DNA from 3 places in the Cohnella sp. 56 genome. Region 3 is predicted to be linked to each of the others. Evidence: riboswitches for the same ligand, from Rfam matches in the RefSeq annotation. Region 3 holds a riboswitch; each other region holds the start of a gene.

What was found. Region 3 has a riboswitch for cyclic di-AMP ahead of VQ071_RS24075 (TrkH family potassium uptake protein). Riboswitches for the same ligand answer to the same signal wherever they lie in the genome.
Region 1: another riboswitch for cyclic di-AMP. It lies ahead of VQ071_RS22615 (KamA family radical SAM protein); the one in region 3 lies ahead of VQ071_RS24075 (TrkH family potassium uptake protein).
Region 2: another riboswitch for cyclic di-AMP. It lies ahead of VQ071_RS17835 (hypothetical protein); the one in region 3 lies ahead of VQ071_RS24075 (TrkH family potassium uptake protein).

Annotation. Positions count from the first base shown of each region.
Region 1 is NZ_JAZDQE010000015.1:42,797-45,061, forward strand. It holds gene VQ071_RS22615 (KamA family radical SAM protein) at 1-919, opposite strand, end outside; cyclic di-AMP (ydaO/yuaA leader) riboswitch at 1,027-1,164, opposite strand; gene VQ071_RS22620 (TIR domain-containing protein) at 1,312-1,746, opposite strand; gene VQ071_RS22625 (TrkA C-terminal domain-containing protein) at 1,950-2,265, opposite strand, start outside.
Region 2 is NZ_JAZDQE010000010.1:109,325-111,589, reverse strand. It holds gene VQ071_RS17840 (mechanosensitive ion channel family protein) at 1-584, opposite strand, end outside; gene VQ071_RS17835 (hypothetical protein) at 723-1,205, opposite strand; cyclic di-AMP (ydaO/yuaA leader) riboswitch at 1,412-1,555, opposite strand; gene VQ071_RS17830 (hypothetical protein) at 1,578-1,736, opposite strand.
Region 3 is NZ_JAZDQE010000017.1:70,751-73,015, reverse strand. It holds gene VQ071_RS24075 (TrkH family potassium uptake protein) at 1-1,216, opposite strand, end outside; cyclic di-AMP (ydaO/yuaA leader) riboswitch at 1,290-1,433, opposite strand; gene VQ071_RS24070 (hypothetical protein) at 1,774-2,265, shown strand, end outside.

The sequences.
Region 1 (2,265 bases), on a different contig from region 3:
GCCGTACCCGCTTGCCGAGTCCGGAGGTGCGCGCCTTGGCGCCTTCGACGATGTCGTATACTTCCTTGAGCGACAGCACGAACGCTTTGTTGCCCGCAACCGGCCGGTTCACAAAAAAGTAATACGGCGTCACGCCGGCCCACGACAGGCGATCGAGCAGCTCACCGAGAACGGCGGGATCGTCGTTGATGCCCCGAAGGACAGGCGTCTGGTTCACCACAATCGCACCTGCCTGGTGCAGCGCTTCGAACCCTCTCTTCGCTTCCGGCGTGATCTCGCGCGGATGATTGATATGCGCCATGACATAAATCCGCTTGTCCGTGGTGGAATGCGTGCGGATCAGCTCCAGCAGCGCTTCGTCTTCGTAGATCCGCATCGGATTGAATACCGGCATCTTGGAGCCGAGCCGTATGATCTTCACATGGTCGATCGCTCTCAGCCGCTCGAAGATCGTCCGCAGCTTGGGCGTGCCGAGGATCAGGCTGTCTCCCCCCGTGAGCAGGACATTGCTGATCTCGGGATGATCCGCAATATACTGCAGCCCCGGCTCCACATTGTTCACGGCCTCCTTCACGTCGTTGCGGAACAGCCGTTTGCGGAAGCAGTATCTGCAATACGCTCCGCACACCTCTGATACGATGAGCAGTGCCGTGGATTTGTATTTGTGCTGACAGCCCTCTACGACGTAGTTGGTGTCTTCGTCCGAAGCGTCCCATCGCCCGTATTCGCCCAGCTCGTCCTCGTTGGGGATAATGAGCTTGCGGATCGGGTCATCGGGGTTGTCCCAGTCGATCAGGTTCAAGTAATAATCGTTCACGCGAAAAACGAATTTATCCGTAATGCGATGAAGCTTCTCGCGGTCCGACTCGGGGATTTGCGTCAGTTTCCCGATATCCGTTATGTACTTTGGCTGTGCCATCTTGCATCCTCCTCATCGTATCAAAATTATGTGAAGGGCCATTTTTGGCAACAAAAAAGACCCGTTGTACGGGTCAAAAGACAAACGGAGCGCAGCTCCGCCGCAAGTATTGACCCATCTATAGCTGACGAGGTTAGCTGAAGGACTCGGGATAGATGGTTCCCTACGGTCTCGCGGACCGATTCGCCCCAAAAGAGTGGTTCCCCCGCTTTCCGGATGATCCGGAAATTAAGCCAGAAGCAACTATGAAAATAAAGGTGGAATTTAAAGGAAACGTAGCTGGTAATGATGAGTATACCAAACCTTATTCATTCAAACAACCTTTGATACAAAAATAGATTGTCTGTAATTTACTGTGAATTAATAGGCGCTCGCCGCTTGAGCGGCGGCTATTACGGCTTCCTCGCGATTTGTTTGATCGCCTGAATGATGGATTCCGCATCCCAACCGACCATCAGGTCCGCATTTTCTTTAATAATAAAAGATGCGGAGTCGAGGGCATCCCGTTGAACGGCGATCACAGGCTTGTGCAGACCGTCTCTGCAGGCAATAAGCTCTTTGTTGATCCAGCGGCTGTAATCCGGGTATCCCCCGACCAGCAGAATCACGACATCGCAAAATTTCATTTTGGCTTTAATAGTTTGGTAGAGCGCTCGTTCGTCGCTTGAGCGGTTCGCGGGATGGTCGGGAGCAATCAGCGTAAAAGCAGGATCGAATTGCTCTATGCGCCGCAGCAGCTCGCATAGTTCGTCGCAGGCGCCATTGTGGTTCCAGGCATAACTTAAATACAGGTGGTACCGGTTGTTTGCTTCAGATTGAAATGACATCACGAACTCCTTTTACTCATCTGCATAAAGAGAAAGAGCCCTGATGACAGGCTCCATCGTTTATCGATGCATATGGGATCGTTAAAAGGATAACAAAAAAACAGGCGACTCACAACCTTATTTGATAAATAAAATTGTATGTATAATTTTGTATGAAAAAAACCGCCGCCGCTGTTTGCGACGACGCCGCCATGTCCGGCGCGTTATAAGCGCGTTGTATTCAGGAATTGCTCGGTTCTCCGGTGCGCATGATCGTCTCCGACGACGACGACGACATCGTCTTCCCGAAGCACGACATGAGGCCCGGGAGAGATGGATACGTTAACGCCGCGTCTTAAGGCGATGATCGTCGCGCCGGTATTTTGCCAGAACTCAAGCGCTGCGATCGTTTTTCCGATCACATGCGCGTCCGGCTTGATCTTGAGCTCGACGGGATTGTAGGGCTTCAGATTTTTGAGACGGTCGGAGGCTTCGATAATTTCCTTCAACAGCACCTCGAACTTGCGGTCTACCTCGTGT
Region 2 (2,265 bases), on a different contig from region 3:
GAGGACAGTTGGACGCCTGCGACTAGGCCCAGCAGTGAGTCCTTGAAGATCAGCAGCATGACCGCAGACAGCGCGCCGATGCCGCTGAGCAGGATGAGCGGACTCTGTCCGATCAGATTGGAGATGACCACAATGCCGCCGATGACGAACAAAAATATTTTTACGACCTGAATGTAGCTCTTTATCGGGCGGCTCTTGGAGATCTCGTAGGTCGTATATATATCGTTCATGGCGTTCAGCAGCGCGTCGAGCACCATGATCGCCACGATCGTCAGATAGACTGCGATTCCCTGCCCGATCAGACGGTGATAGCCAGGGAAGCTGTACGAGAAGGAATAAATAATAATGGCGGGAACGATGTGGCACAGTCTCTGAAGCACTTTCCGACGGAGGAAATGATCTGCCCACTTATAGCGGTTGCTGCGGATATATCGGGAAGTGATGCTGAGCACGACCTTCTTGGTGACATAATGCGCGAGGATGCTAAGGGCCGCAATGCCGACAATCAGGACAGCATTCGCCAGATCGGCGGACAGGCCGGACGCGACGCCCAGATCGGCGATCAGTTGTTGGATTGAATTCATCTCTTCCTCCCCAAAATAAAAGAAAGGCTCGCCTGACGAGATTGCCCATGCGCCAGGGAGCTTGTTATTCGATGTTACCGAAATCCGGCCAACCGGTCAATGACGTATGTCCCGGTCGCGAAGGAATGCCGCTGACGATCAGCGGATTCCTTCATTTATATATGCTTCCTGCCATAACTCGTCCGCACGCCCGGAGACACAACCGATAAAAGAGTCGATTTTCATATCCAGGTACGCGGGATCAATACCCGCGATATGTTGATGAACCTGGATATCCATCTCTCTTCGCTTGGAAATGAAGCTGCCCCTGCAGGTAAAAATATGGATGGGGCTCTCGGTCCATGTCCGGCAAAACTGAACGTACCGCCAAGACAGCGCAGGACTTCTCTCAAATAGGATGATTAGATCGGCATCGAGGCCTGGCGGCCGCCAAGTGTCGGGTTCGGCCGTCTTCACCTGCACCAGCTGCGCATGCTTGGACCGCTGCAGCCTGCTTTTTTCCTTTTTGTTGTTCGTGAGCAGCGCATATGGCAATTCTCGTCGAATCAACTGTTTGACGAACGATCGGCCGTCCTGATTCGGAGCGGAAACGAGAAAACGGACATGCCGGCTATCACGCATGCCGGATCCCGCCTATTATGTATTTTGCTTTCGCCATTTTAGCACTCTCCTTTTCGTGTTCTACTGGGGATTCGTGTGAAACGGCAATGTAGAAGCCTCCTCTCTCCTGTATTGAACCAGTCCGATGATAAATGCCAGCAGGGTCCGCAGAACGCAAAAAGACCCTGAATAATAGGGTCCGGGATTTACCTGTAAAGAAAAGAAAAAATAGACCCATCCATTGCTGACGAGGTTAGCTGACGGACTCGGGTAAGATGGTACCCTACACTTCATGCGAAGTGATTCGCCCCACTTGACTGGGTTCCCCCGCTTTCCGGACATTGCAACCGGAAATTAAGCGTGCCTATATGATAAAGAGAAGGATAAGAAATGTCAAACCGCTTCCCTCTCCTTTAACTCCGAACGAATGAGCCTCCTGGCCAGCTCTTCGTTCTCCGACGAGATTCGCTTGAACGTCTCTCCGATCGTACCGACCTCGTCCTTCGAAAATTTGCCGTCGAACTCCCTCGCGCCTCTGTTCCAGTCGACCATCATTTTCTTGATCAGAATAAGCGGCTTCGTAATCGAACTCGAGATGAAATCGGAACGGGATCCATAACAGCGATATCCATCTCATATGCCCAATGCCCGTCTTATATAAATGTAGTTTTATCACGTTAACGAATTCGTCAAGGAATGCCTAGTGCGGATTTCATAGATTCGATGTCCGGATTGTTTGGATTCGGGATTAGGGATTCGGGATTCGAACCTTTACATGCTTCAAATTATATCGGACATTGCGGGTGTATTGGAGCCGGCCTGCTCCAGTTGGATTGTGGCACCGATCCAGTCGAGAAGCAAATCAGGAAGCCCTTGAAACCTTGGGCATGGCGATTATCAAAAGGTGGAGATGAGACATCCGAAAGATATTTTCGTGGAGGCATTTTCATCGGGATGGATTATTAATCCTGACAATTGGAAAGCAATGATCGAGGTTCAGTAGGGAAGAGGCATCGTCAAAAAAACGAAAAAAATGATCCCCCGCATGGCCGCAGATGTCCTTTCATCTGTCGCCGTACGG
Region 3 (2,265 bases):
CGAACGCCGACAGATCGCCCGTAATGCCCGCAGACAGCCCGACGGTCGCATAAGCGGACATAACCTCGAACAGGATGAGCAGGAAAGCCTGATTCTCCGTGATCGAGAGGATCATGACCGACGTGATGACGATCGCGAGCGACAGCATCGTGACCGTGATCGCGCGGTTCACCTTGGCACGCTCGATGCGCAGTCCGAGCAGCACGACGTCCGTGCGTCCGCGCAGCATCGCCCATACGGCGGCGGCGAGCACGGCGAACGCGGTCGTCTTGATGCCGCCGCCCGTCGAGCCCGGCGAGGCGCCGACGAACATGAGGAGCACCATCGCGAACTGCGTCGCGTCGCGGAGCGAGCCGATATCGACGGTGCTCACGCCGGCCGAGCGGGTGGAGACGGATTGCAGCGCCGCCGCGAGCAGCTTGTCGCCGAATGCGAGCGGGGCAAACGTGGACTCGTTCGTATATTCGAAAATAAAAATTGTGATCGTGCCCAGCACGATGAGGAACGCCGATACCCAGAGCACGACTACGGAATGATAAGACAGCTTGCGCCGCGTCCGCAGCTCGACCAGGTCGGACAGCACGACGAAGCCGACGCCGCCCAGTACAATCAGCGCCATGGCGACAATATTCATAAACGGATCTCCGACGTAGTCCGTCATGCTGCGGAAATCGCCGAACAGATCGAAGCCCCCGTTGTTGAAAAAGGAGACGCTATGAAAAACGCCGTAGTACAAAGCTTTGCGGAAATGCATGTCCTGCATAAAGCGCGCGGTGAACAGCAGCGCGCCGACCGCTTCGATGCAGAGCGCATAGATCAGCACGCGGCGAACGAGCCGCACGATGCCCTCGAGGCTGCCCTGGTTCATCGCCTCCTGGAGCACAAGCCGGTCCTTGAGCGACAGCCGGCGTCCGGCAAAAAAGGCGAACAGCGTGCCCATCGTCATAAAGCCGAGCCCGCCCAGCTGTACGAGAATCAGAATGACCCACCGCCCGAAGACGGAAAAGTAGCCCAGCGTGTCCAGACGTGTCAGTCCGGTCACACAGGTGGCCGAGCTCGAGATGAAAAAGGCTTCGAGCCACGGCGTCGACTCGCCCGACACCGTGGAGACGGGCAGCCGAAGCAGCAGCGCGCCGATGGTAATAATGACGGCGAAGCCGATCGTCAATACCCGGGGCGGCGAAGCGTATAGCCACCTGATGATTTTCTTGAACAATTGCTTCACCTCATGACGGCAATCGCGATATGCGCGCAAAAAAAGACACTGGAGCTCCAGTGCCTTCGCACAGTAGTCCTGTCTGGCAGCCTACGAGGTTAGCTGACGGGTTCGGGCCAGAACAGGCTGCCCTATCCGGCGCTGCGCGCTCGGAATTCACCCCGGATGATGCGGTGGTTCCCCCGTTTTCTTTGCGGAAATTCGGCTGGGTAGTATGATGGAATTAAACAATTAAATCGAATTATAGTCTGTCCGTCCAAGACACACAACGTCAGAAAAGCGAAAAATCGCCTTGAATGAAGATATACCGCCGTTCTATGGCGATTAAACTTCATTTTTACGAGGATTCAGCTTCTTTCTCTTGTTTTGGCTGCCCTTTACCGCGATAATCTGCGTAATGGCTAGAATCGTTATTTAAATGGCGGATGTATGCGTTTTTTTAGAATAATACGGAATCGGAGTGGACCATTTTGAGATCAGCCCGTTGGATTATCGCCGCCGGAATCGGACTTTTTTTATTCGTTTGTCTGCAAGTATTGCCCGCGATCGTCCCCGCTATGAAAGACGACGCTGCAGGTTCGGTCTCCCGCGGAGAGGCTAAGAGGCTCGCGGTCTCGTACGCCGAGACGCACTGGCAACTGACGCCGGACCGTGTGAAGGATGTGACCGTGACGCATATGGGCGACGATCGGATGGCCGCCTATCTGACCAAGCACAAGCTGACCAAGGAATTCGACAGCAACTGGGACGCCAGCTATCCGATGGATGTGTATGCGGTCGACCTGCGTACGGACGGCGGCATCCATCGCGTCCTGCTCCATATGGAGACGGGCGCCGTCGTCGGATGGGCCGCGAGCGCCGGTGCCATGTCCGACGAGGACAAGGCGGCGGTCAGAGATGCGGAAGGCCTGACGGCCCAAGCGCTGGCATGGCTCAAAAAACAGCCGGCGTATGACGCATCGGCATGGGAGCCCATCGGCCGCGTCACGGACACCGGCGCGGTCATCCTGCAAAGCCGCAAGGCCGGTCTTGTCGATGCGCATCTGCAG